One region of the Streptomyces sp. R44 genome, then DNA from elsewhere that is predicted to be linked to it. Evidence: riboswitches for the same ligand, from Rfam matches in the RefSeq annotation. Region 1 holds a riboswitch; each other region holds the start of a gene.
The links. A riboswitch is a leader RNA that binds a small molecule or an ion and turns the genes downstream of it on or off. The one in region 1 is predicted to bind S-adenosylmethionine.
Positions count from the first base shown of each region.

Region 2: linked by a shared signal. The riboswitch ahead of AB5J54_RS02160 (IclR family transcriptional regulator) and the one ahead of AB5J54_RS00115 (hypothetical protein) in region 1 are both predicted to bind S-adenosylmethionine.
Region 3: linked by a shared signal. The riboswitch ahead of thrC (threonine synthase) and the one ahead of AB5J54_RS00115 (hypothetical protein) in region 1 are both predicted to bind S-adenosylmethionine.

Region 1 covers NZ_CP163444.1:19,845-29,227, forward strand. Annotated here, with positions in the region: partial or broken gene AB5J54_RS00105 (MFS transporter) at 1-665, shown strand, start outside; gene AB5J54_RS00110 (quinone oxidoreductase) at 827-1,798, shown strand; gene AB5J54_RS00115 (hypothetical protein) at 2,297-2,560, opposite strand; SAM riboswitch class I at 2,597-2,738, opposite strand; gene AB5J54_RS00120 (VOC family protein) at 3,007-3,672, opposite strand; gene AB5J54_RS00125 (MFS transporter) at 4,076-5,299, opposite strand; gene AB5J54_RS00130 (NAD(P)-binding domain-containing protein) at 5,296-6,672, opposite strand; gene AB5J54_RS00135 (ArsR/SmtB family transcription factor) at 6,830-7,195, shown strand; gene AB5J54_RS00140 (N-acetyltransferase family protein) at 7,192-7,692, shown strand; gene AB5J54_RS00145 (DinB family protein) at 7,699-8,241, opposite strand; gene AB5J54_RS00150 (ArsO family NAD(P)H-dependent flavin-containing monooxygenase) at 8,339-9,383, opposite strand, start outside.
Region 2 covers NZ_CP163444.1:414,432-423,814, forward strand. Annotated here, with positions in the region: gene AB5J54_RS02140 (hypothetical protein) at 1-384, opposite strand, end outside; gene AB5J54_RS02145 (DinB family protein) at 530-1,036, opposite strand; gene AB5J54_RS02150 (YdcF family protein) at 1,209-1,799, shown strand; gene AB5J54_RS02155 (SMI1/KNR4 family protein) at 1,854-2,441, opposite strand; SAM riboswitch class I at 2,644-2,785, shown strand; gene AB5J54_RS02160 (IclR family transcriptional regulator) at 2,996-3,718, shown strand; gene AB5J54_RS02165 (thiol-disulfide oxidoreductase DCC family protein) at 3,774-4,166, shown strand; gene AB5J54_RS02170 (IS5 family transposase) at 4,199-4,948, shown strand; gene AB5J54_RS02175 (SUKH-3 domain-containing protein) at 4,977-5,435, opposite strand; partial or broken gene AB5J54_RS02180 (IS630 family transposase) at 5,767-6,857, shown strand; gene AB5J54_RS02185 (N-acetyltransferase family protein) at 6,864-7,334, opposite strand; gene AB5J54_RS02190 (LacI family DNA-binding transcriptional regulator) at 7,504-8,589, opposite strand; gene AB5J54_RS02195 (hypothetical protein) at 8,687-9,313, opposite strand.
Region 3 covers NZ_CP163444.1:4,758,094-4,767,476, reverse strand. Annotated here, with positions in the region: gene AB5J54_RS22235 (transporter substrate-binding domain-containing protein) at 1-435, shown strand, start outside; gene AB5J54_RS22230 (class I SAM-dependent methyltransferase) at 706-1,446, shown strand; gene AB5J54_RS22225 (SRPBCC domain-containing protein) at 1,448-1,921, opposite strand; gene groL (chaperonin GroEL) at 2,034-3,662, opposite strand; gene AB5J54_RS22215 (cold-shock protein) at 3,995-4,198, opposite strand; gene AB5J54_RS22210 (MoaD/ThiS family protein) at 4,596-4,874, opposite strand; gene thrC (threonine synthase) at 4,889-6,196, opposite strand; SAM riboswitch class I at 6,190-6,334, opposite strand; gene AB5J54_RS22200 (glucosyl-3-phosphoglycerate synthase) at 6,488-7,456, shown strand; gene AB5J54_RS22195 (hypothetical protein) at 7,530-9,341, shown strand.

The DNA of each region.
Region 1 (9,383 bases):
TCGGCCGTGATCGGACACGGCTCCCTGCGCTGGACGCCCGTCCTGGTCCTGCCCGCGCTCGCCGACGCCGCTCTGTGTGTGCCCGTGCTCCGGATGCTCGCCCGGCCCGAGGCCGGCGCGTCCAAGACGGAGGCACCGCGGGGCGCCGCTGATGTGGCCTCGTTCGTGAAGCTGTCCCTGGCGGTCGTCTTCCGCTCCATCGTCTTCACCGGCGTATGCACCTTCATCTCCCTCTACGCCCAGCAGCGCATGCAGGGCAGCACCACCGCGGGCACCATCGCCTGGTCCTGCTGTTCCTGGGCGGCGCAGGCGGCTCGGTCCTGGGAGGGTCCCTGGTCAACCGCTACGACCGCGTCCATGTCTCCCGCTGGTCCTACCTGCTCTCCATCGCCGCCGTGACCGGAATGATCTACGCACCCGGCCCGGCCATGTTCCTCCTCGTGGCCCTCACCTCCGTCGGCCTGTACGTCCCCTTCTCCCTCCAGGTCACCCTGGGCCAGGATTACCTGACCTCCCGTATCGCTACTGCCAGCGGCGTCACCCTCGGCCTCACCGTCAGCATCGGCGGCCTCATCAGCCCCCTGCTGGGACACCTGGCCGACTCCACCTCCCTGAAGACAGCCCACACCCCCCTGATCGCCATGCCTGCCCTGAGCTGGCTCCTCGGCCGACGGTCGACCGCGTTTCGTCACCTGGGCAAGCCCATTCCGTCGGTGGCACCCTTCTCCCACGTGGGCACGAGACGGCTACGACACCTCACCGCGAGCGGGAATCGGATCGCCACGACCGGAGTTGGTGAGGGAAGTTAGCCGTTTCAGGAGGGGTCATGCGAGCGATACAGGTTTCCGAAGTGGGCGGTCCCGAGGTGCTGCGACTGGTCGACATTGATCAACCGATGCCGGGCCCGGGCCAGGCGGTCGTGGAGGTCGCCGCGTCCGGCGTCAACTTCCTCGACGTATACCACCGCCAGGGCCGGTACACCCTCCCGCTGCCCTTCACCCCGGGCACTGAGGGCGCGGGCACGGTCCTCGAGGTTGGACCCGGCGTCACCCACGTCGCTGTGGGAGACCGGGTCGGCTGGGTGGAGATTCCCGGCACCTATGCCGAGCAGGCAGTCGTGGACTCCTCCCGGCTCGTGCCCCTGCCCGACGGCGTCGACTTCGAGGCCGCCGCCGCCGTGCTGCTGCAGGGCATGACGGCGCACTACCTCGTCAAGGACGCCTACCCGGTCCAGCCAGGCGACACGGTGCTCGTGCACGCTGCTGCCGGCGGCATGGGGCTTGTGCTGACCCAGCTCATCACCCACCTCGGCGGCAGAGTGATCGGCACAACCTCGACACCGGAGAAAGCCCAGCTGGCGCGGCGCGCCGGGGCCGCCGAGGTGATCCTCTACTCCGCAGTGGACGATCTCGCCGCCGAGGTGAAGCGGCTCCATGGCGGCCAGGGCCTGCCTGTCGTCTTCGACGGCGTCGGCAGGGACACCTTCGATGCGAGCCTCGCCAGCCTGCGAACCCGCGGCCACCTGGTGCTCTTCGGCGCCGCGAGTGGTGCAGTGCCGCCCTTCGACCCCATCCGGCTCGCCCACGGCGGTTCGCTGACCCTGATCCGGCCAAGCCTCGGGGACTTCATCGCCGATCGGTCCGAGCTGCTCCGGCGCGCCGCCGACGTGCTCGAATTGGTGCGCACCAAGGTCCTTGAGACCAGCGTGACGGCCCGCTACCCGCTCGCCGAGGTCGCCCAAGCTCACCGCGATCTGGAGGCCCGGCGTACCACCGGCAAGCTACTCGTCATCCCCTAGGGCAACCGACGGAATTGACTGACCTGCAGGAATGTGGCTTCCGCCGGGCGTCGATCCCGCGCAGGTGTGTCCGCGATCCCGGGTGATGACCGCTAACGGGAGCCAGCTGCGGTGCGAGCGCAGGCAGAGCCGAGATGCCCGGCCGACCGTCGACCGCGTTTCGTCACCTGGGCAAGCCCATTCCGTCGGTGGCACAACAAGGCCCGCACAGCGAACGAGGGCGTGCCCGCACTCCAGATCGCTTCCCTCATCGGCTGGTTCGGTGAGCTTGTCCAAGATCAACCCAGACACGACCCGCAGCCTCCCACCGCCCGACCCGCCCGGACAGTCCGCTGTCAAGCACAGTGGACCCGGGCGACCGGATGAAGCCGGCCCGGCCTGTCGGCAAACGATCGCCTGACAGGGACCATCCCCGCGCAGGCTGGGAGCAGGAGCTCGACCCCGAGTCGGGGCTCTACGAGTGGCGACCAACCCCCCAGGCGCGGGGAACAGGTTGTGTCAGGTGCGGGCCTGATCAGGCTTCCGTCCCGTGAATCCCTGGGTCGCTTTCGCCAAAAGACCGGTTGACCACGAGGCCAGAGTCTTGATCAGTGACAGAGTGTTCTTCTGCTTGTGATCGGCCATCCATGGCCACGCCATCCAGGCGGGCAGCAGGCCCACGGTCACGATCAGTAGAGGCACCATGCCCACAAGGGCGCACAGCACCAGACACAGGGGGATGATCGTGCGGGAAGAGATCCACGAGAACACGTCTTGAAGCATCGTGAAGGCACCATCCGTCGCCCCCAAGGGGGCTTACCCTCGCAGCGGCTCTCGCCGCGAGACGGAGTTGGCACCATCACCGGACGGGCAGGGCCGTCCTTTCCATGGGCATCAAATGGCCATGGCAGAGGGTTGCCGGAGCTTCAACGGGCCGTATCCCTCAGCTCCTCTTCAAGGTGCGCGAGCATCCGACTCGCGCACCGACAGATTACCCATCAGCGAGGGTCTAAACCACTCTCGATGGACACCTGGTGAAGCGTGGTCACCTTGTCCGCCCGGGGCGCCCACGCCAGGACGAGGGCCTGCCGGGGGTCACACACCACGGCAAGGCCGCGGGCCAGCACGACGCCCTGGCCGGCCACTGGACGCGTCCGACGAGCAGCTGAAGGACGAGCGGGGCGCCAGGGCCCAGGACGTGGACGCCGTCGGCCTCAGTCGGGCCCTGGTCAGATCGTGACCGGGCCGTGGGCGGTGGCGAACTCAACCGAGACCAGGCCCGGTTCCTCATCCTCGACCCAGGTGACGTCAATCTGGTCAAGGGGGTGGTCGGCCGGTTCGCCAAGGAATTCGGCGATGGAGGCGGCGTCGCCGGCGATGGAGACCCCGTGGATGGTGGTGGAGGTGCGCGGGTCGGCGCTCGGGCGCTCCTCGATGGGGACCAGCCATTCGAGGAAGTACGGCAGTTGCGGGTCCTCCATCAGTTCCAGCAGGCCGATCTGCTTCCACCTCAGGTCGAACCCGTCGGGGCGGACGCGATGACCCTCGGCCGACGTGCGGCCGAGGCGGGTCTCGACCGGGGCCATGTCGTCGACGGAGACCACCCAACCGAGCCAACCGCCGCCCTCGGCGGCACGGTGCGCGACCGCCCGGCCGAAGGGTGCACGGTCGGCGGCGGGGTGGTCGAGTGTGGTGACGACCTCGACGTAGGTACCGCCGCTCAGCGGGAGAACGAAATTACGGGTGCCGAATCGCGGATGCACACCCCCGTCGACGAACCCGGCGCCGAGGGCCGATCCGATCCACTGCACGGTCGAGACGAAACTGTCGCGGGCCACCGCATAGGACACATGATCAAGTCGCACCGCCCCATCATCACCCGACAACCCGCACAAAACCCCGACGCCACGCCCGCCACCCCGGCCGCGTCCGCTGTTGCTTCAGCCGTGGAGCGGACCGATCATCTTTATCCCGGCGGGGGACGCCCACCGCCCCCATTCAGACGGTGGGACCATCCCCACACAGGCGGGGAGCAGTCGAACCCCATACGAACCCGCAGGTCAGAGGCTCGCGCCGGAGCTCCCCTGGAACGCCTCCTCTGGATTCTGGGAACGCGTAGGGGATCTTCGCAGGTCACCGTGGGTACGTCCGGTGACTGACGACTGAGGTCTCTCCTCCCTCAATGCATGTCTCCGCGTCGGCTGCGGTCGGGGCGTCTCGTCCTGCTGCCAGCTGCTCTCGTCTCGTCTCGTCGATGGAGGCTGTCGGCTGGCCGTGCGCGCAGTTGCCTCGACCTGCTCAGGTGTGGGGGCGGACGGTGGTGCCGAGGGCGATGAGTGCGGCTGCGGCTCCGAGCCCGGCGAGCAGGCCGAAGAGCTGGGGTGTGCCGCCGAGTGGCGGGGCGAGGACGGCGCTGGTGAAGGGGGCGAGGGCGGACGCTGTCATGGCAGGGGCGCTGAGGATGCCGGAGAGGCGTCCGTAGTGGGTGGCGCCCCAGCGGTCGGTGATGGCGGTGGCCTGGAGGAGGGTGAGGTTGCCGCGGACCATGCCCGCGACGACCGACACCACGATCAGCAGGCCGTACGGCCCGGGGACGACAGCGAACGCGGCGGTGGTCAGGGCGCCGAGGGCGACGAGGGCGGCGGTGCGGGTGATGGTGCCGGTGTTCCGGGCGAGGCCGGCGTAGAGGGTGCGGCCGAGGGTCTGGCCGGCGCCGCCGAGTCCGAGGGCCCAGGCGGCCTGGCTGGTGGTGTAGCCGCGTTCGAGCAGGAGGGGGACGAGGGTGACGACGACGGCGTACATCGCGAACGCCGAGAGCGTGAAAGCCAGTCCGAGCAGCAGGAACGGGCTGCTGCGCACGACCTCTTGCGGCGTTGAGGTCACGCCGGTGGGCGTGGGTGGGGCTGGTGGCCAGGGGGCGCGCAGGGCGAGAGCATGGGCCGGGATCGTGATCGCGGCGAGGATGCCCGCGAGGACGAGGTAGGTGGTGCGCCAGGTGAGGTGGTCGGCGAGGGTGGCGGTGAGGGGTGCGAAGGCGGTGGAGGCGAGGCCGCCGGCGAGGGTGACGATGGTCAGGGCGCGGACGTGATCAGGCGCGAAGTAGCGGGTGAGCGTGGCGAAGGCGGGCTGGTAGAACGTCGCGGCCATGGCGAACCCCGCCAGCATCCAACCCGCGAAGAACACCGGCAGGTTCGGTGCCAGGGCCACGACCACCAGACTCGCGGCGCCCGCGGCAGAGCCGGCGGTCATCACAGTGCGGGGACCGTGGTGGTCGATGATCCGACCGACCCGGATCCCGGCGATGCCGGAGACGACGAGGGCGAGGGAGAACGCGGCCATCGTGGCGGTGGTCGGCCAGCCGGTCGCGGCGGTGATCTGGGGGTTGAGGACGGGGAAGGCGTAGTAGACGATCCCCCAGCTGGTGATCTGCGTCGCGCACAGGGCGGGCAGTACGGCGCGGGGCCGCGACTGGACCCCCGTCCCGGTCGCGGCCCCGTCGTTGTGGGTGTTGAGGTCGGTCACGAGCCGCAGGACGGTGCCGGGGCTGCAGTGCCGAGCTGGATCAGGGCCGGGTTCGGCGCGCAGCAGCCGCCGCCGTCGGCCGCCTGCTCGGTGGCGGGCTGGTCGAAGAGGCCCGCGCCGCCGCAGACGCCGGTCTCCGGCAGGACGAGTTCGACGCGCTCGGCGGACTCACGGTCGCCGGCGATGGCGGCGACGACGGAGCGGACCTGCTCGTAGCCGGTGAGGACGAGGAACGTCGGCGCGCGGCCGTAGGACTTCATCCCGACGAGGTAGACGCCCTCTTCCGGGTGGGAGAGTTCGTTGACGCCGTGGGGGTAGACGGTGCCGCAGGAGTGCTGGTTGGGGTCGATGAGCGGGGCGAGTTCGACGGGGGCCTGGAGGCGCTCGTCGAGGCCGAGGCGGAGCTCGTCGAGGAAGGTGAGGTCGGGGCGGAAGCCGGTGAGGACGATGACCTCGTCGACCGGGTCGAGGCGCCGTCCGTCCTCCGCCACCAGGATCAGGCGGCCGTCTTCGCCGCGCTCGATCGCCTCGGTGCGGAAGCCGGTGACCGCGTCGGCGTGGCCTTCGTCGACGGCGGCCTTGGCCGCGAGGCCGAGGGCGCCGCGGGCGGGCAGCTGGTCGGCGGTGCCGCCGCCGAAGGTGGAGCCGGAGATGCCGCGGCGCAGGATCCAGGTGGTGTGCGTGCCGGTGCCGTCCTCGGACTTCGCGAGGTCGGCGAGAGTGGCCAGGGCGGTGAACGCGGAGGCGCCGGAGCCGATCACGGCGGTGCGCTTGCCCGCGTACCGGGCGCGGGTGGCGGGGTCGTTCAGGTCGGGGACGCGGTAGGAGATCCGGTCGGCCGCGGCGCGCTCGCCGAGGGCGGCCAGGCCGTCGCCGCCGGCGGGGCTAGGGAGGGCCCAGGTGCCGGAGGCGTCGATGACCGCTGCCGCGAGGATCTTCTCCTCACGGCCGTCGGTGTAGGTGACGTGGACGGTGAAGGGCTGCTTCTCGCGGTCGGCGTCGACGATCCGGTCACGGCCACTGCGGGAGACGCCGGTGACCGTGGCGCCGGTGCGGACGCGGTGGCCGAGGACGTCGGCGAGCGGCTGGAGGTACTGCTCGGCCCAGTCCCCGCCGGTCGGGTAGGTCTTCGCGTCGGGCTTCACCCAGCCGGTGGGGGCCAGGAGCTTCTCGGCCGTGGGGTCGGTGACCTCGCCCCAGGTGGAGAAGAGCCGCACGTGCGCCCACTCGCGCACCGCCGCACCCGCCCGTGCGCCGGCCTCCAGCACCAGCGGCTCAAGGCCCCGGTCGGTGAGGTGGGCGGCCGCGGCCAGGCCGGCGGGGCCGGCCCCGATGACCACGACGGGCAGCTGCTCGGTGGCGGTGGCGTTCATGACGAGTCCCCTTGCTTCGACACTTGTCGATCTCTTGTGCCCTCAGCATGGCACGCGATATCGATAAGCGTCAACATAGACATTCATCGAATCTGCATGGTGAGGGACACCCGCGCACACCTCCCCATCTTGGTTCGACGTGTGTCAACATAGATGCATGTCGAATGCCACCGTGCTGCCGCTCCTTGAGCCCGCCGAGGTCGCCCCCTGCTGCCCGCCGCTCACCGAGCGCCCGCTGAACGCCGAGGAGGCCGAGCGGACCGCGAAGATGTTCAAGGCCCTCGGCGATCCGGTCCGGCTGCGCCTGTTCTCCGCGGTCGCCTCGCACGAGGGCGGCGAGGCATGCGTCTGCGACATCTCCGACGTCGGCGTCTCCCAGCCGACCGTCTCCCACCACCTGAAGAAGCTGAAGGAGGCGGGTCTGCTCTCCTCCGAGCGGCGCGGCACCTGGGTCTACTACCGGGTCGAGCCGGCCGTCCTCGCCGCCATGGGCGCGCTCCTCACCAAGGCTGCCGCCGCGTGACCGCCTCCACCATCGTGGTCCCGCTCGCCGCGGAGCATGCCGACGAGGTCGTCGCGATCTACCAGGCCGGAATCGACGAGGGCAACGCCACCTTCGAGACCACTGCCCCCACCTGGGCCGAGTTCGACGCGGCCAAGCTGCCCGAGCACCGCTTCGCCGCGCTCGACGAGACCGGGCGCGTGCTCGGCTGGGTCGCCGCTACCAAGGTCTCCGACCGGTGCGCGTACGCCGGCGTCGTCGAGCACTCCGTCTACGTTCACCCCGACGCCCGCGGCCGAGGCGTCGCCTCCATACTGCTCAAGGCACTGGTCGACTCGACCGAGGCGGCCGGCATCTGGACCATCCAGTCCGGGATCTTCCCCGAGAACACCGCGAGCCTGGCCGTCCACGAGCGGGCCGGCTTCCGGATCATCGGCACCCGCGAGCGCATCGGTCGCCACCACGGCGTCTGGCGCGACACCGTCCTCGTCGAACGCCGCAGCCCTCACATCGACTGACGGGCGTCAGCCGCCCTCGCCGAGGGTGAGCTGGCGCTGATGGAAGTCGAAGTGCCGGGTGGGATACCGGTAGAGGTCCGCGACGGTCATGAAGTCCTTGAAGAACGGGTCCCATCGGACCGGATAGTGCATCCCCCGCGCCAGATCGCGTTCGGACTCCTTCGCGAGCCGCCGCGCCAGCGAACCGGTGATCCAGTCGAACGCCGTGCCCATCCTGCGGGGCCCGAACACCTTCACGGCCCCGCACGGCCCGAGGTAGTTGATCACGTCGAAGGGCCGCGTTCCTGCATCGAGTACCCGGGCGAATGACTTGCTCGCGCCCCGGGGCAGGCGTCCGAAGCCCCGTACGAGGACCAGCAGGACGCGGGTGACGAGGTAGCCGAAGAGCATGTGCCACAGCAGCTGCTGATTGGTCCAGCGAGTACCGCTGGTCGGGCGTGCGAGGTCGGACGGCGTGGCGCCGCCCAGGAGCGCGTGGAAGGTCCGGCGGGCCGTGGCGTAGCCGGCGAGGACGGCCTGCCTGTCCGGCGCGGAACGACCGTCTGGCATCACACCGCTCCCTTCGGAGGGTGAGTCCCCCGGGGTCTGGATGATTCCCGCCGGGATCGGCCCCAGAACCCAGGTCTCCCTCACACGCTCCGCGGGCTCACACCGCCCCGAGCAGTGCGGCGATCCCGCGAGCCGCTTCGCGGGCAGGGCGGCCGACGCCGATGAGAGTGGCGGAGGCGGGGCCGGTCCAGTCGCCGTAGCCGAGCAGATGGAGGCGGGGCTCGCCGATCGCCTGGGTGCCGGACGTGGGGATGTGGCCACGGGGGCCGCGCAGGCCCAGTGGGGCGAGGTGGGAGAGGGCGGGGCGGAAGCCGGTGCACCAGATGATCACGTCCGCCTCCGCAGTCGCCCCATCGGCCCAGGCGACCCCACTGGGAGTGACCTGGTCGAACATCGGCTGGGCCTTGAGCCGGCCAGCGTCACGGGCGGCGCGGACGGGCGGAACGGCGACGATGTCGCCGAGCGAGGCGACGCCGCCGGTGTCGCTGCGGCCTTCGTCGAGGGCGCGGCGGCGGGCGGTGGCGTGGTCGAAGAGGGCGCGGCCGTCGATGTCGTCGGCGAGGTAGCGGGGCTCGCGCAGGGTGACCCAGGTCAGGTCGGTGTCGTACGCGAGGTCGGAGGCGATCTGTGCGCCCGAGTTGCCGCCGCCGACCACGATCACCTTCTGTCCGGCGAAGTCGCGCGGGCCGCGGTACTCCACGGTGTGGAGCTGGGTGCCCTGGAAGTCCGTACGGCCGGGGACGGCGGGGACGAAGGGCCGTGACCAGGTGCCGGTGGCGCTGATGACCGCACGGGCGAGCCAGGTGGCGGAGTCGGTCTCGACGCGCAGGAGTTCGCCGTCGCGGTGCACGCCGGCCACGCGTACGCGGCGGTGGACGGGGAGTTCGTACCGCTGCTCGTAGTCGGTGAGATACGAGACCACGTGGGCGGCGTCCGGGTACGTCTCACCCGGCTGCGGCGGCATCAGCCTTCCCGGCAGTGAGGAGAAGGCGGCCGGGGAGAACAGGTGCAGGGAGTCCCAGGTGTGCTGCCAGGCACCGCCCGGGGCGCGCTCGGCGTCCAGGATGACGAAGTCCAGGCCGAGGCGGCGCAGGTGGTAGCCGGCGGCGAGCCCGGCCTGGCCGCCGCCGATCACCACCACA
Region 2 (9,383 bases), 390 kb from region 1:
GTGCGGGCCTGCCGAGCGGCCTGGCAGTGGCTGGCGCCAGTCCCCCAGCGTGCTGATGAGGAACTGGCGGGCGAGAAGACGGATGTCGTCCCAAGCCGAATCAGAGGCCAGGGCGTCGGCCCAGAGGCCGACGCGATGCCCGGCGTCGATCTCGCCGAGTCGCCGGCCGACGGCCTGAAGGTCGCGCAGTTGCCCGGGTTCGAGGACCCCGCGCTCGGCGAACCCTTCGGACATGCGGCAGAGGAGTTCCACCTCTTCGACGACCGGCTCCGTCTCCAGCTCGCGCTCCCCCAACCAGGACCGTTGGTCCTGGGCGTCGGCTGCGAGGAGGGCCATCCACAGCAGCGTCCCGTAGCGTATGTGCGCGTCGCCGAACTCATTCATGGACGGAGGATCGCACGGAGCCCCCTTCCGCACGCGTTCGGGGGACATACCCGACGGTGCGCCGGAGCCGAAGAACCAGCGGGCCACCCTGCGGGCCCGAGGCAGCAACGGCAGCCGGCCCCCGTGGTCTCCAACGGACAGCGGCTCAGTCGCCGGTCGTGCCGTCGAGCAGCTCGCGCAGGATGTCGAGGTGTCCGTTGTGGCGGGCCGTCTCCTCGGTGAGGTGCAGGAGGATCCAGCGCAGATCGACGTGGAGGCCGTTGCGGATGGCGCGCTTCGCCTTGGTCTCCAGGTCGTTCTCGGCGACCAGTTCGCGGTAGCGGGCGCTCTGTTCGGCGTATTCGTCGAGCAACTGCGTGAGCGGGAAGTCGACGGCGATACGCATCTCGCGGTCGGGGTCCTCATCGGTCCAGGGGCCGATGTCCTCCCCGCCGAGGAGGACCACTTCGAACCAGTAGTACTCGACCCAGCGGAGGTGGTTGATCACTCCGCTCATGGTCATCAGCGGTGACTTCGGCAGGATCGCCTTGCGGGCGTTCTCCGCGGAGACGCCCTCGCACTTGGCGCGGGCCGTGTCACGGGTGTAGTCGAGGAACGTGGTGAGCTGGGTGCGCTCGTCCCACGCGGGCGGCGTGTCGTCAATTCTGGTCATCGCGCGCAGCGTTCCTCATCGAGGCCACCGATGTCGAGGCGTTTTCGACGGACCCGACTCCTACGCCCAGCTCCTGGCCCGCCGCGCCGCGCAGGGACGCGGCGCCGACGGCCCGGCGTGACCCGCCGGGCAGGGCCTAGGATCGTCCGTCATGCGAGCGTGGACGTTGCCGATGCGAGCGTGGACGTTGCCGGCCGCCGGAGTCGCCGTGCTGGCCTGGGGTGAGTGGTTGAACCGGCGTTGGTCGCGGACCCTGGTCGAGGCCGGCGGCCACGGTTCCCGGGCTGTGGTCGTGCTCGGCTACCGCAATCCGTCCGAGTCGATCAACCTCATCAACCGCTGGCGGGTCCGGGCCGGGATCCGTTCCGTCGATGCGGACGCCGGCGGCGACTCCGTGGTCGTCTTCAGCGGAGGGGCGGTCGGTGGTGACACCGCCGAGGCCGAGCTGATGGCCGACTACGCGCGGTCCGTTCTGCGGTACACGGGCCGTGTTCTCGTCGAGGACCGGAGCAGGACCACCTGGGAGAACATCACCCACGTGGTCCCGCTGATCGAGGACGCGGAGCGCATCGCGATCGTGTCCCAGCCCGCACACGCGCTCAAGGCGCGCGCCTACCTGCGCCGTCAGCGGCCTGATCTCGCCGACAGGCTCGTACGCGCCGCCGACTATCGCCTCGGGGAGTGGACGCTGCTCAAGCCGCTTCTTGCCGCGTACGGGCTGTGGACACTGCGCGGTCTCACCGCGGCCGAACGCAGGCGGTAGCTCCCACGCCCCGCCGTTCCCGGGCCAGAGTCAGGGCCCGGGCCCGGGCCGGGGTCAGATCTTCGGCGAGAGTCGGTACTGCTGTGGGTGGACGTGCAGCCGCGGTGAGGTGAGCAGCAGGGCTCGGTTGTCCTGTCCGCCGGCCATGTGGTCGAGCCAGCGCTCGTACCAGGCGAGGAAGTCCGGGGCCGAGGAGACGTTCGGGCCCCAGAAGCCGTCGGTGTTGCCGATGAGGACGCGCCCGGTGAGCGGGCCGGTCACTCCGAGGAGGGCGAGGTCGCTGCAGCCGCGTTCGATGACGTGCAGGAAGAGGTGGCCTTCGCGTGTGGGGCGGTAGGCCCGACGGAATCCTCTCGTCCGCGTGTCGGCGGATGCGCGGTTCATCGTGAAGAGGGCGCAGCGTTCCAGGGGGATCAGTCCGTAGTACGGGGACGCACCCGTGCCGCCCATGTTCGTGAGGAAGTCTCGGTAGGGGCGCGGGAGTTCCACGTCGTTCTCGGCTTCGAAGGCGTCTGCCCGGGCTTCGGGCAAGCGGGGGCCGAGACGGAATGCGTGCCGTTCCTCGCCGAAGGAGTGGCTTCGGTGGGGCGTGTAGGGAATGCGTGCAAGCTTGCGTCGCAGCCGCGGGATGCGGGAGTCCATGCGAGCTCTTTTCTCGTGTCGCCGGCAATCTATCGCGCGGCGGCCGGGGATCATCCTGCGGGTGGGATCCCTACGAGCCGGGACGAGCTCCCCCGGCAGCCGGGCGAGGCGCCGGCGTTCAGCACACGCGGCACGGCCTGTCCGATGGCGTCACCAGGGGCCCCCTGGCAGCTCGCCCCGGGAGTCTTGTATGGTTCTCCGCGAATCATCCAGAGGGGTGGAGGGACCGGCCCTACGAAGCCCCGGCAACTCCCCGATCGTCTCGGCGCTCCCTGTTCGCGCCGTCTCGTCGGGATCAGTGCCAACTCCGGCCTGCGCCAACGTGGCGCGGGAAAAGATGAGGAGACACGGTGCTCTCTACGCTGCCCTTCGCCCCGGCTCTGTCCGTTCCGGGCTTTCCGCGTACCCAGCTCATGATCGTCGCGGCATATCGGCCGACGTCTTCGGCCCTTTCCCGCTGACCATCCCCCTCCCTCACCTTCCTTCCCCTGCCCTCCCCCGGGTGAGGTCGCCGCGAGGCATGCTCGCGCGCCGAGACTGGAGTACCCCTTTCCATGGACATTTCGGATATTTCTAGCGGTGTCGGCGTCCTCGACAAGGCCGCGGTGATCCTCGACGCGCTGGCGTCGGGCCCTGCCCATCTGGCCGGGCTGGTCGCCACCACCGGTCTCGCGCGGCCCACGGTCCACCGGCTCGCCACGGCGCTCGAACGCCACCGGCTGGTCGGCAGGGACATCCAGGGCCGGTTCGTCCTCGGGCCCTGGATCGCCGAGCTCTCGGCCGCCTCGGACGAGGACTGCCTGCTGGCCGCGGCCGGCCCGGTCCTGACCTCCCTCCGGGACGCCACGGGCGAGAGCGCGCAGCTCTACCGGCGCCAGGGTGAGGTGCGCGTCTGCGTCGCCGCCGCCGAGCGGACGTCCGGCCTGCGCGACATCGTGCCGGTGGGGTCCACACTCCCCATGAAGGTCGGCTCCGCCGCCCAGGTCCTGCTGGCCTGGGAGGAGCCGGAGCGGTTCTACCAGGGCCTGCAGGGTGCCCGCTTCACCGCGACCGCCCTGAGCGGCGTACGGCGCCGGGGCTGGGCCCAGTCGATCGGTGAGCGCGAACCCGGCATGGCCTCTGTCTCGGCGCCGGTCCGCGGCCCGTCGCAGCGGGTGGTGGCCGCCGTGACGGTCACGGGCCCGATCCAACGCCTCACCCGGCACCCGGGCGCCCGGCTCGCGAAGGCCGCCGTCGACGCCGCCGACCGCCTGACCGAGGTCGTATGCCGCTCCTGAACGTAAGGACGGAGCCGCGGCAGCCGCTCCGCTCCCCGCGCGGCATGATGGGGTCATGCGAAATCAGCCTGTGCTCGTTTTCGATGGAGACTGCGGATTCTGCTCCACCTCGGTGAGGTTCGCCGAGCGACGCCTGAAGCCCCGGTGCGAGACCACTGCCTGGCAGTTCGCGGACTTGGAGGGTCTCGGCGTCACGTCGACGCGGGCCTCGCACGAAGTGCTGTGGGTCACGCCCGGCGGTGTCGTGTACGGGGGCGCCCAGGCCGTCGCGAAGGTGCTCTTGAGCTCGGGCGGAGGGTGGCCGGCGGCGGGTGCGTTGCTCACGCTTCCTCCCGTGCGGTGGGTGGCCCACGGTGTGTACCGGCTCATCGCGAACAACCGTCACCGCATGCCGGGAGGTACCGCCGCCTGCGCTCTCCCCCACCGCCCGGCCCCGCGACCCGACTAGGCCGTGTATCGAAAGTGGATCTTGGGCTGTGCATGATCTCGGTTCTTCCGTGGCGGGACGTCCCCGTCGAGTACGGACCGTGGAGCCGGGTCTACGACCTATTCCGCCGGTGGCAGCGGAACGGCACCTGGCAGCGAATCCTCACCCAGTTCCAGTCCCTGGCCGACGCGAAGGGCGCGATCGTGTGGGACTTGAACGTCGACTCCACGGTCTGCCGCGCCCATCAGCATGCGGCCGGGGCCCGCAAGCAGGGCGACCGGCAAAAGGAACCGCCGGGCGGCATCTTCACCGAGCCCCGTGATCACGGGCTGGGACGCTCGCGCGGCGGGTTCACCACCAAGCTGCACCTGGCCGTCGAGCAGGGACAGAAGCCCATGTCGATCCTGGTCACGGCAGGGCAGCGCGGAGACTCGCCGCAGTTCGAGCCCGTGCTGGAGAAGGTTCGCGTGCCCCGCCTCGGGCCAGGCCGGCCGCGCGTCCGCCCCCATCGGGTGCGGGCCGACAAGGCGTACGCCTCCCGCAAGAACCGCGCCTACCTGCGCCCCCGCGGGAGCCGCTGCACCATCCCGGACAAGGCCGACCAGGCGCGCAACCGCCAGAAGCTCGGCTCCCGCGGCGGTCGGCCGCCACGCTTCGACCCGGTCGACTACCGCGAGCGTCACGCGGTCGAGTGCGGGATCAACCGCCTCAAGAGGAACCGCGCGGTCGCCACACGCTACAACAAGCTCGCCGCCCGCTACGAGGCCACCGTCCTCATCGCTGCTATCAACGAATGGCTGTGACCAGCACCTGCCGTTAGAGCTCCGGCGACTAGAAGAACGTCATGTCCCAGTCACCCGAGATCAGAGCCCGCACGGCTTCCTCGAACCCTTTGGCGACCCGCTGAACTCCCGCGTCGCCGCCAAGGACGATGTCGCCGTTCTCGGCGAGGAGGACCATCTCCTCGGTCTCGAAGGCAATGCCCACCGGCAGGGCGGACATGCCGAGGCGCTTCTCGAAGTACCGCACGTTCGGCGCGAACGCCTCCGCAGCCTCCTCGACTGAGATCGTCAGCGAGGTCTCGTCCCCGGTGACGTGCGACGGCCAGAAGGCCGTCGTCTCGCCGTACGTCCCGAGGAACGCCATGAGCTCGTCGGTGACGTCGAAACCCGCCTCCTGGTAGGCCAGGCGGGCCGCCTCGATGTCCACGGGACTGCACTCGACGCGCGAGGCACCGGTGAACGCCCTGCCGAGGGATTCCTCCCTCAGCCTGCTCTGCTCATCACTCATCCGGTGTGCACCTTTCTGACCATGCCGGGCACCCATGTCTCGCAGCTCTTACACAAAGGGAATCTATGCGGGACGGATGGGGCCGGACGTCCAGCAACTGTTGCCGAGGCCAGACGGACGCTTGCCCAGCCCTGACACCCTTCGGCAACAACGGTTCCAGCACCGCCCACTGCTCGTCCGTGAGATCTCCCCGCCCCATGGAATGAGATTGTCCACAGCGCAAGATCCACTTTCGATACACGGCCTAGTGCTCTGACCGCGAGGGTTCACCGGGTTGGTGGTCGTGACGGTTGGATGTGCGGTGACGTCCGATCCGACCGCTGGAGGCGCGTTGGGCGAGCCTGTCCGTGTGCGCAGACTGACCGACCAGGAGGGGCCGAAGCTGCAGCGGATCGTGCGCCGGGGCAGCACCAGTTCGGTGCGCTATCGGCGCGATGATGCTGCTGGCCTCGGCAGGCGGGAACCGGGTGCCGGTGATCGCCCAGCTCGTGCTGGCCGATGAGGACACCGTCCGGGACGTGATCCACCGGTTCAACGATGTCGGCCTGGCCTGCCTGGACCCTCAGTGGGCGGGAGGCCGTCCCCGCCTGCTCAAGCCTGACGACGAGGACTTCGTCATCCAGACGGCCACCACCCGCCCCACCAAACTTGGTCAGCCCTTCACCTGCTGGTCCATCCGCAAACTCGCCGCCTACCTGCGGAAAGTCCGGGGGCGCGTCATCCGGATCGGCCGTGAGGCCTTACGTTGCCTGCTCGCCCGCCGCGGCGTGACCTTCCAGCGCACCAAGACGTGGAAGGAATCCCCGGACCCCGACCGCGAGGCGAAGCTGGACCGGATCGAGGAGGTCCTCGACCGCTTCCCGGACCGGGTCTTCGCCTTCGACGAGTTCGGCCCTCGGGATTCGTCCCACCGCGGGCTCGGGCTGGGCCGAGCAAGGCCGGCCCGAGCGGCATCCCGCGACCTACCACCGCACCCACGGGGTGCGCTACTTCCACGGCTGCTACTCGATCGGCGACGACACCCTGTGGGGCGTCAACCGCCGCCGAAAGGGTGCCGCCAACACCTTGGCCGCGCTGACGTCCCGATCTACGTGATCATGGACAACCTGTCCGCCCACAAGGGCGCCGACATCCGCTGCTGGGCGAAGAAGAACAAGGCCGAGCTGTGCTTCACCCCGACCTGCGCGTCCTGGGCGAACCCGATCGAAGCCCACTTCGGCCCGCTGCGCCAGCTCACTATCGCCAACTCGAACCACCCCAACCACACCGTGCAGACGCGGGGCCCTGCACGCCTATCTGCGGTGGCGAAACGCCAACGCCCGCCACTGCGACGTCCTGGCCGCCGAAGGCCGTGAACGCGCCCGCATCCGCAGCGAGAAGGGCATCTGCTGGGGTGGACGACCACTCGCCCAGGCGGCGTGAGCATCCTCAGGGCTCTTGCTCCCCGGGGTGCCATACGTATCGAATGTCCGGCTCGCGTTCCTCGTTGCGGTGCCCATCGGTGGACTCGGCAGCGATGAAGCCGTGCCGCTCGTAGAAGCGGCGTGCCGACGCGTTGACCTGGAATGTCCACAGTGCCAACCCGGCCGGGCGACGCTGCTTCGCAAGGTCGACGAGTCGGCCGCCGATGCCCTGGCCCTGCCAGGCGGGATCGAGATAGAGCTGATCCAGGTCTTCGCCGTCCAGCACCATCATCCCGACCACCGAGCCGTCGACCGTCGCCACCCACGTATCCTGGCCCGGCACGACCACCTCCCGGAACCAGGACCGGACCTGGTCGTCCGTATGCGCACGGCGCACGCCCGGAAGCGCCGCCGCGAAGGCACGCAGCCACACATCGGCCACCGCAGCAGCATCGGAGGCGACCGCGCGTCGGACGACAGAGTTGTTGATCTCCACAGCGACGCATGCTCGCAGACGCGCGATGCGGCTGCATCCGACTTCTCCGCCGTCGAACCAGAACGGAACCCGGTGAACCTATGCGGTCAGAGCACTAGCGCACCGGCGGAGAGCCGACCCGGGAGCCGGCGGGAGCAGCATCACCGGATGGGGTGAACACGGCGGTCCTTCACGGGCGCAGCGGCTGCATGTGGATCGATCGGGCCGGGCCCCTCGACCGTGGGACGAGAGCGCGGCCGCTGGACGCGCGGATGATCAACTCGTACGGCATCACGATCGAGTCCGGGTTGTACTCCCCCACCCCTTCGATGGCGTCGATGAGGAGCTGGACGACGGCGGTGCCGATGCGGCGGGGTTTGAGGGAGAGGGTCGTGATGGGTGGTTCGGTGGTGGCGTAGACGGTGGATTCGCTGCAGCAGACGATCAGGAGGTCGTCGGGGACGCGCAGTCCGTAGCGGCGGGCGGCGGCGAGGAGGTCGGTTCCGTTGGGGTCGAAGAGGCCGTAGACGGCGTCGGGGCGGTCGGGGCGGGCGAGCAGCCGGTCGGCCGCGACGGCGCCCGCGCACGGGTCGTGCGCCGGGTAGGCCTCGTAGACGGGGTCCTGTCCGACGCGTTCGCACCAGTTGAGGTACGCGGTGGTGGACAGGCGGGTGTAGGTGTCGGTGGTGGTTCCGGTGAGGAGGCCGATGCGGCGGGCGCCGGCGTCGGCGAGGTGGTCGAGCAGGTCGAGGACGGCGGCTTCGTGGTCGTTGTCGACCCAGGCGGTGACCGGGAGGGTGCCGGCGGGGCGTCCGTCGGAGACGACGGGCAGGCCCTGGCGGACCAGTTCGGTGACGACGGGGTCGTGGTCGGAGGGGTCGATGACGACGGTGCCGTCGAGGGCGACGTTGGACCAGACGTCATGGCGGGAGGTGGCGGGGAGGATGACCAGGGCGTAGCCCCGGGCGAGTGCGGCCGAGGTGGCTGCTCTGGCCATCTCCGCGAAGTATGCGAATTCGGTGAAGGTGAAAGGTTCATCCCCGTACGTGGTCACGGTCAGGCCGATGAGTCCCGATTTGCCGGTACGGAGCGTGCGGGCCGCCGCGGATGGGCGGTAGCCCAGCCGGTCGGCGACCTCGCGGACGTGGCGGCGGGTGGCGTCCGGGAGCCGGCCCTTGCCGTTGAGCGCGTCGGAGACAGTCGTGATGGAGACCCCGGCGGCGGCGGCCACGTCCCGGATTCCCGCCCGGCCAGAACGGTGATCAGCGTGGTTCATAGAGCGTCGAAGGATAGGGGCAAGATCCACCCGCCCGGTTCTCCACACCTTCGCCACACGCGGAGTTGACGGAACGTCCGCCGGGGTTCCGCTCGGGTCAGGCGGGCGGCTGCCTGTCGGGCAGTGCGTGTGCCAGGAGGAACTCGGTCGCTCCCGCGATGGCCTCGGCGTACGTGCCGTGGACGGGCTCGGACTCCTCGCCCTGCTGGTCCGCGCCGGTGGCGGTGTACCACCAGGCGTCGGCATCGGCGTCGTGGTGCACGACGGCCGCACCACCTGCGTAGTGGAGCGGGATGGACTCCTTGGCGGACTTCCGCACCACGGCGTGGGGCCACTTGAGACGGGCCGACTGACGCTTGATCCCGCCCCAGGCGGCACCGAGCTGGGCGTAGTTCGCCCCGCTGCGGCCGGCCACGGTGGCGGCGCTCTCCGCCAGCCGGTCGACGGACAGTTTGGCTTCGTACAGGGCCCGCAGAAGGGCCAGTTGCACATCGGGCGCCGCCATGAGCACGGGATCGAAGGGCTTGCCGGCGGCGTCGTAGGCCAGCGCGCGGGTCGAGATGCGTGCGGCCAGGGCACGGACCGCGTCGAGGACCCTGTCGTCCATCGTGCCGGCGTCGTCCGGGGTGGGCTCGTTCCAGGGCGGCTCCACCAGGGTCGAGACGGTGTTCCAGAAGTTGTCGTCGCTCTTCTCGGGAGTCGGGATCCCGTCCAGATCGGTCATGCGACAAGCTTACCTGTCGCTACCCATTTTGCGACAGGAATATATGTCGAGCGAAGATGTGGCGCGGCGG
Region 3 (9,383 bases), 4.7 Mb from region 1:
TACGTCGTCATCGAGGGCGTGTACGCCGTGCCGCGCGGTTCGGCGCTGAGCACCGTCGAGGAGGTGGACGCGCCGGGTGTGCGGATCGGGGTCAAGAAGGGGTCCGCGTACGACCTGTTCCTGTCGCGGAGTCTCGCCCACGCGACCGTGGTGCGCGGCGACGAGGGCGTCGACGTGTTCCGGGCCGAGGGCCTGGAGGTGGGCGCGGGGATCCGGCAGCCGCTCACCGCGTACGCCGCCGCGCATCCGGACGTGCGCCTGATCGAGGGCCGGTTCATGGAGATCCGGCAGGCCGTCGGCACGACGGTCGGCCGCCGGCCCGAGACCGTCGCCTTCCTCCGCGACACGGTCGAGGAGCTGAAGGCGAACGGTTTCGTCGCGGAGTCACTCCGGCGCTCGGGCCAGGACACCGCCCTGCTGGCCCCGCCGGCCTGACCGCCCGACGCCCACCGGCAGCCGGTTTTGAACCCGTTCCATTCCCTTCCGGAACACGGCGGAGAAACCCTCCCGGCGACTCCCGGGAACAGCCCTCTCCCGGGCCCGGAGGCACCCGCCAAGCCCTTCGCGGGGCCCCCGCGGGGCCCCCGCCCCACCCCCCGCCCAGACGCCCGCACACGCCCCGCTCGGAGGGTCCACAAACAGCCCCTGACCTGGGCTTTCATCTCAACTCCCCATAGAATCAGGGCACTCGGAGGGGAGATCCACATGAACGAGACCGCCCGCACCATCCGCACCGTCGACGACGTCCTCACCCTGCTCGACGGCCTGTTCCGACCCGAAGCCGACCGCTGGACGGAGGGGGGCGCCGCATGGTGGGACGGGTTCTACGCGGACCGGGACAAGCCCGTGCCGTTCTTCGTCGCCAAGCCCGACGAGAACCTGGTGTCGTACGTCGAGCAGGGCCTGCTCCCGGCCGGCGGCCGGGTCCTCGACCTCGGCTGCGGGCCCGGCCGGAACGCCCTGTACCTCGCCTCCGCCGGCTTCGACGTGACCGCCGTCGACCTCTCGCCCACCGCCGTCGCCTGGGCGGAGGAGCGGGCCGGGGACACGGGCGCCGAGGGCGTCCGCTTCGTGTGCGGGGACGCCTTCACCGCCGCCCTCGACGGACCGTACGACCTCGTCTACGACTCCGGCTGCTTCCACCACCTGCCCCCGCACCGCCGCGTCAGCTACCTCGCCCTGCTCCACCGCGCCCTCGCGCCCGGCGGGCACTTCGCGCTCACCGCGTTCGCGGCCGGCGAGGGCGGCATGGGCTCCGAGCTCCCGGACGCCGACTTCTACCGGGAGGGCCGGCTGCACGGCGGGCTCGCCTATACGGACGACTCCCTCCGCGCGGTCTTCGCCGACCTGACGGAGGTGGAGCTCCGCCGCATGCGCTCCCTGCCCGCCGACTCCCCGGCCTTCGGCGAGTCCTTCCTCTGGACCGGCCTCTTCCGCCGGCCCTGACTCACCGCATCCCCTCCAGATGGGCGGCCAGCCTGTCGTACTGCTCCCGCACCCCCGCCTCCATGCCCGCCGCCAGCGCCTGGTCCCTGATCTCGTTGGACGGCCAGAAGGACGTGCTGGTCAGGGCCGTGCCACCGTCGGGGGTCGCGTCGAAGGTGAGCGCCACGTGGACCGGCTCGGCGTCGGGCATCTGCTCGAACACCTCCGTGTAGTCGAGCCGCTCCACCGGGAGGACGTCCTCGTACGTGCCGGAGAAGACGATCTCCTGGCCGTCGGGCCCGCTCTGGCCCCAGCGCCACGCGCCGCCCGTCCGCAGGTCGATGTCGACCACGGAGGTGGTCAGCCCGGCCGCCCCGTACCACTCCCGTACGTGCTCGGGCCGCGTCCAGGCCTCCCAGACGCGGGCCGGCGGGGCGTCGAAGGTCCGCGTGATGACCAGTTCGCGGTCGGCCGGTGTGGTGAGGAGGGTGACCATGGCGACGACCCCTTCCGTACCCTTCCAGCATCCGCCGAACGCCCGAGGGCGGCACCCCCTGGTGGGGGTGCCGCCCTCGTTCGCGTTCAGCGATGAACTACCGAGCCGGGGCTCAGAAGTCCATGTCACCGCCCGGCATGCCGCCGCCGGCCGGCGCGGCGGCCTTCTCCGGCTTGTCGGCGATGACGGCCTCGGTGGTGAGGAACAGCGCGGCGATCGACGCGGCGTTCTGCAGCGCGGAGCGCGTGACCTTCGCCGGGTCGATGATGCCCTCGGCGATGAGGTCGACGTACTCGTTGGTCGCGGCGTTCAGGCCGTGGCCGACGGGCAGGTTGCGGACCTTCTCCGCCACGACGCCGCCCTCGAGGCCGGCGTTGACCGCGATCTGCTTCAGCGGGGCCTCAAGGGCCAGCTTGACGATGTTGGCACCGGTGGCCTCGTCGCCCGACAGGTCCGCCTCGAGCTTCTCGAAGACGTTCGACGCCTGGAGCAGGGCCACGCCACCGCCGGCGACGATGCCCTCCTCGACGGCCGCCTTCGCGTTGCGAACGGCGTCCTCGATGCGGTGCTTGCGCTCCTTGAGCTCGACCTCGGTCGCGGCACCGGCCTTGATGACGGCCACGCCGCCGGCCAGCTTCGCGAGGCGCTCCTGGAGCTTCTCGCGGTCGTAGTCCGAGTCGGAGTTCTCGATCTCGGCGCGGATCTGGTTCACGCGACCCGCGACCTGCTCGCTGTCACCGGCACCGTCGACGATGGTGGTCTCGTCCTTGGTGATGACGACCTTGCGGGCGCGGCCGAGCAGGTCCAGGCCCGCGTTCTCGAGCTTGAGGCCGACCTCCTCGGAGATGACCGTGCCGCCCGTGAGGATGGCGATGTCGTTCAGCATGGCCTTGCGGCGGTCGCCGAAGCCCGGGGCCTTGACGGCGACGGACTTGAAGGTGCCGCGGATCTTGTTGACGACCAGGGTCGACAGGGCCTCGCCCTCGACGTCCTCGGCGATGATCAGCAGCGGCTTGCCCGACTGCATGACCTTCTCCAGGAGCGGAAGGAGGTCCTTCACGGAGGAGATCTTGGAGTTGACGATCAGGAGGTAGGGGTCGTCGAGCGACGCCTCCATGCGCTCCATGTCGGTGGCGAAGTACGCCGAGATGTAGCCCTTGTCGAAGCGCATACCCTCGGTGAGCTCCAGCTCCAGACCGAAGGTCTGGGACTCCTCGACGGTGATGACGCCTTCCTTGCCGACCTTGTCCATCGCCTCGGCGATGAGCTCGCCGATCTGGGTGTCGGCGGCGGAGATGGAGGCCGTGGAAGCGATCTGCTCCTTGGTCTCGACATCCTTCGCCTGCTCGAGCAGGGCGCCGGAGACGGCCTCGACGGCCTTCTCGATGCCGCGCTTGAGGGCCATCGGGTTGGCACCGGCGGCCACGTTGCGGAGGCCCTCGCGGACGAGCGCCTGGGCGAGGACGGTGGCGGTGGTCGTACCGTCGCCGGCGACGTCGTCCGTCTTCTTGGCGACTTCCTTGACCAGCTCGGCGCCGATCTTCTCGTACGGGTCCTCGAGCTCGATCTCCTTGGCGATGGAGACACCATCGTTGGTGATCGTGGGGGCGCCCCACTTCTTCTCGAGGACGACGTTGCGGCCCTTGGGGCCGAGGGTGACCTTGACGGCGTCAGCGAGCTGGTTCATGCCGCGCTCGAGACCGCGCCGGGCCTCCTCGTCGAACGCGATGATCTTGGCCATGTGAAGTGGTCCTCCCGGACATGGGGTGGATAACGCTCCAGGACCGCGCCGACGCCCGCGACGGACGGCCTGCGTGCCCGATGGTTCCTTGCCCCACCTGGCCGCGGACCTCGTCTGCCCGATCCTCGTAAGCACTCTCACCTTCCGAGTGCTAACGCCAATGATTAGCACTCGCCCTAGGAGAGTGCAAGCGACTCTCGCGTTTCGGGAGGCCGATCAAGGGGGCGTACGGGGGCGGGGCGGGGGCGGGGCGGGAACGCGCGAGGGGTCCGCATCCCCTCAGGGATGCGGACCCCTCGACGGCGTTGCGTCGGTGGCCGATCGCGCCGCGCTCAGACGGCGAGCTTGACCATGTCCGCCTGCGGACCCTTCTGGCCCTGCGAGATCTCGAACTCGACCCGCTGGCCCTCTTCGAGGCTGCGGTAGCCATCCATCTGGATCGCGCTGTAGTGGACGAAAACATCCGCACCACCGTCTACCGCGATGAAGCCGTAGCCCTTCTCCGCGTTGAACCACTTGACGGTGCCCTGAGCCATGCCTAACTCCCCTATTACTGGCCCTTGCGCGGGACCGCACCTCGCGGACCCGGGTCAGACCCTGCGCCGGAACGCGTCGACCGCCGCTGAATGTATCTGCCCAACTGCCCTCTGCAACAGGTCATTCGACCGAGAATTCTGGGCGCCCCGGAAAGGGGAATTGGGGAGATTCCCCGGAATTACGGGGCAAGTCGGGCCCGGCAAAGCGCGCAGAACGTACACAACGCGCAGGCACTTTGGCTGCTTCTTGTCGTGCGGGGACGCATTCTCATATGCGTCCGGCATGAGCAGCGGAGGGGACTTCCCCAACTCTACCGCGCTCAACCATGCAGAATTGCCCCTTCCGCTTATCGCGCGGAAGGGGCAATTGGTACTGACTGGTAGCGCTTTACGGGTCTCAGCACCCGCCGGCGACGGCCGGAATGATCGAGACGCCCGCGCCGGCCGGGGTGGCCGTCTCCAGACCCTGCTCGAAGCGCACGTCGTCGTCGTTGACGTAGACGTTGACGAAGCGGCGCAGCTTGCCCTGGTCGTCCAGGACGCGGGCGGCGATGCCGGTGTGGTTCTTCTCCAGGTCCGCGATGACCTCGGCGAGGGTCGCGCCCTCGGCCTGGACCTCGGACTGACCACCCGTGTAGGTGCGGAGGATGGTGGGGATGCGGACGTTCACGGCCATGTCTTCGTTACCTTTCAGAGCGCCAGGCCGGCGTCGCGGAACGCGTCCAGGCTCGGGCGGATGGTGGCGGTCGCCTGAGAGGTGTCGGCCACCGCGTCCAGGGTCTTGAGTCCGTCGCCGGTGTTGAGGACGACGGTGGTGAGGTTCGGGTCGATGAGCCCGGCCTCGACGAGCTTCTTCGTGACGCCGACGGTCACGCCGCCCGCGGTCTCGGCGAAGACGCCCTCGGTCTGCGCGAGGAGCTTGATGGCCTCGACGACCTGCTCGTCGTTGACGTCCTCCACGGCGCCGCCGGTCCGGCGGGCGATGTCGAGGACGTACGGGCCGTCGGCCGGGTTGCCGATGGCGAGGGACTTGGCGATGGTGTTCGGCTTCTGGGGCCGTACGACGTCGTGGCCGGCCTTGAAGGCCGCCGACACCGGGGAGCAGCCCTCGGCCTGGGCACCGAAGATCTTGTACGGCTTGTCCTCGACGAGGCCCAGCTTGATGAGCTCCTGCAGACCCTTGTCGATCTTGGTGAGCTGGGAGCCGGAGGCGATCGGGATGACGAGCTGGTCGGGGATGACCCAGCCGAGCTGCTCGCAGATCTCGTACGCGAGCGTCTTGGAGCCCTCGCCGTAGTACGGGCGGAGGTTGACGTTCACGAAGCCCCAGCCCTCGCCGAGCGGGTCGCCGATGAGCTCCGAGCAGAAGCGGTTGACGTCGTCGTAGTTGCCCTCGATGGCGACGAGGTCACCGCCGTAGACACCGGCCATGACGACCTTGCCCTGCTCCAGGTCGTGCGGGATGAACACGCAGGAGCGGAAGCCGGCGCGGGCGGCGGCGGCGCCGACGGCGCCGGCCAGGTTGCCGGTGGAGGAGCAGGAGAGGGTGGTGAAGCCGAAGGCGCGGGCGGCTTCGAGGGCCTGGGCGACGACCCGGTCCTTGAAGGAGTGGGTCGGGTTGCCGGAGTCGTCCTTGACGAAGAGCTTTCCGGGGGCGACGCCGAGCTCGCGGGCGAGGTTGTCGGCCTGGACGAGCTTGGTCCAGCCGGGGTTCAGGTTGGGCTTCTCGGCGACGTCGGCGGGGACGGGCAGGAGGGGGGCGTAGCGCCAGATGTTGGCGGGGCCGGCCTCGATCTGCTTCCGCAGCGCCTCGGGGTCACCGGTGGGAAGGTCGTACGCGACTTCGAGCGGTCCGAAACAGAGTTCACAGGCGAAGATCGGGCCGAGCGGGAAGACTTCACCGCATTCGCGACAGGAAAGCCCGGACGCGGGACCGAGGTCGACGGTGGTGGGTGCGACGGTCTGAACAGCCATGGAGGCGAGGCCCTTTCTCCTCATCTTTCCCATGACGAATTTTTCGCCATGAGACGGATTTGGCACCTTCCCTAGCCGGGAGCCTCGCTGGAGGACGAGTAACCGACTGGAGGGTTGCCGGGGCTTCAACGGGCCGTTTCCCTCTGCCCCTCTGGATGAGCGGTATTCGATTGTGAAGCGCGGTGGACTTTCGTTCCTGCGCTCCGACGCGGGCGGCACCCCGACGTGCATCGGGCATCCGCGTTGTTCAAGACTGTAACCGAAGGCCCGGAACCTTGGACCGGCCGTCCGACCCGCGAGATGGAGAGAGATCACGTGCTGGAAGAGGTGGAGCGCTGGCTGGCCCGGCGGTCCTGGTCGGTGACGGACAGGCCGCTGGAACGGATCCTCGCAGCCAAGCGGAACACGACGGTCAGCGTCGTCCTGCCCGCGCTGAACGAGGAGGCGACGGTCGGGGACATCGTCTCCGTGATCCGGCGCGAGCTGATGACCGAGTCCGTCCCCCTCGTGGACGAGCTGGTGGTGATCGACTCGGGCTCCACGGACCGTACGGCGGAGGTCGCGGCGGCGGCGGGCGCGCGGGTGGTCGCGCGGGACGCGATACTCCCCCGCATACCGACCGTCCCCGGCAAGGGCGAGGTGCTCTGGCGGTCGCTGATGGCGACGAGCGGGGACGTGGTCTGTTTCGTGGACGCGGACCTGCGGGACTTCTCGGCGGACTTCGTGACGGGGATCGTGGGCCCGCTGCTCACGGACCCGGACGTGGAGTTCGTGAAGGCGATGTACGACCGCCCGTTCGGCACTGAATTCGATGGGCTCGCCTCCGGCAAGACCCCCGGTCAGGGCGGCCGGGTGACGGAACTGGTGGCCCGCCCGCTGCTGAACCTCCACTGGCCGCAGCTGGCCGGTTTCGTGCAGCCGCTGGGCGGCGAGTACGCGGCCCGGCGCTCGCTGCTCGAACGGCTGCCGTTCCCGGTCGGTTACGGAGTGGAGCTGGGGCTGCTCGTGGACGCCCTGCACACGGTGGGCCTGGACGCGCTCGCGCAGGTGGACGTGGGGGTGCGCAAGCACCGGCACCAGGACGGGCAGGCGCTGGGCCGGATGGCGGCGGCGATCTACCGGACGGCGCAGCTGCGGCTCTCGCGGGGGCATCTGGTGCGGCCGCGGCTCACGCAGTTCGAGCGGGGCGAGAAGGGCTTCGAGCCGCGGACGTACGCGGTGGACACGGAGGAGCGGCCGCCGATGGCCGAGATCGCGGAGTACGCACAGCGCCGCGTGGCGTGACGTCCGAGGAGGAGGCACACCGCCGCGTGGCGTAACGCCCCACGATGATCCGTTTTGCATAAATTGCCCTTTTATGCGCTTCAGACAACATCACCTGGGCAGGGTGCTCGCGGTCATCGGGCTCACGGCGGGCTCGCTCGCGTCCGCGGCGGCAGGACCGGCCGCCGCGGACGTGGTCGAGCCCTTCGGCAAGCGGTACGACGCGTCGCTGTACGGCGACTTCACCACGATCGGCAACACGGTCATGGGCTGCCCGGCCGGCCCGGCGGACCTGGCGGCCCGCTGCGCGACGGCGGCCTCCGGCCAGGGCTCGGACAACAACAACACCTTCGTGATGCGGCGCATCGACGCGGCCGGCCTCGGGACCACCGACTTCGGCTCCAGCACCGGTCACGTCAAGATCCCGGCGGGCGCCGAGGTCGCGTACGCCCGCCTCTTCTGGGGCGGGAACGACGGCACGTACAAGGGCCCGAGCGGCGCGCAGCTGAAGCGCTGCGACATCTCGGGCGCGGACGTCGGGCGCTCCCCCGGCGACCCGACGACGACGGCCCCGGTGATCAGGGTCGGGGCGGGTCCCGCGACCCCGGTGTCGATCGACAGCATGGTCGCCGACCCGGCCGACACCAGTGGCCCGCACTACTACACGGGCGAGTCGGACGTGACCGCCGCCTTCGCGGGCGTCTCGGGGACGGACGCGCGGGTGGCGGTCGGCAACCTCTGGGCGCCGAGCGGCAAGGGCTGCGTCGCGGGCTGGTCCCTGACCGTCGTCCACAGGTTCCCCGGTCCGGACCGGGTGAAGGCCCCCGAGCGGCGGAACGTGTACGTGTACGGCGGCCACGTCCTCCAGCGCTCGACGTCCCCGGCGACCACGATCACCGTGGGCGGCTTCTACCGGGGCCCGGGCACGGTACGCGCGAGCGTGACGGCGTACGAGGGGGACTGGAACACCCCGGGCGACAAGTTCCTCGTCGACGGCAGGAACGTCACCGAGGCCCACACCGGCAACACGAACAACTTCTTCGTCGGCGAGGACGACGGCGCGGTCTCCCCGAAGCTCACGAACAACCTGAGCATCGACGCCAAGGCCTTCGACGTCCCGGCCGGCGCCGTCCCACCGGGCGCGACCTCGGCGGACCTGACCTTCTCCACCAGCGGCGACACCTACGTGCCGTCCGGGCTCGCCTTCTCCGTACCGGTCCCGGACCTGGAGATCACCAAGACGGCGAGCCCGCGGAAGGTGAAGCCGGGCGACACCCTCACGTACACGATCACGGCGAAGAACATCGGCCCGTTCGACTACCCGAACGCCACGTTCGGCGACGACCTGACCGGGAACCTGGACGACGCCGACTACGACGGGGACGTGCGGACGGACCTGGGCAGGGTGTCGTACGAGAAGCCGAGGATCGGGTACGTGGGGACCATCCCGGCCGGGAGGACGGCGACGGTCACGTACTCGGTGAAGATCAAGAACCCGGCGACGGGCGACGGGAAGCTCCGCAACAGCGTGGAGGTGGAGAGCCCGCGCTCGAACTGCGGGGACGGCAGCGAGGACCCGTCGTGCGGGGTGACGCCGGAGCTCGAAAAGCCCGAGCCGACCCCGACGGATCCGACCCCGACCCCGACGAACCCCTCACCGACCCCGACCCCCACCCCCACGCAGCCCGACCCCTCCCCGTCGGCATCGGCGACGGTCTCGGTGCTCCCGTCCCCGCCGTCCCCGCCGGCCCCTCCGGCCCCGGGACCGCTGGGCGGTCACGGCGACGGCTCGATGGCGGAGACGGGAAGCAACGGCGAACGCCTCTGGCTGCTCGGCGCACTCGCGGTGGCCCTCGCGGCGACCGGCCTGGTGGCGAAGGCGGCGATGCGCGGCCGACGCGACTGACCTGCGGCGACTCCCCGTGGCCGAATCCACCCGTCTCGTATA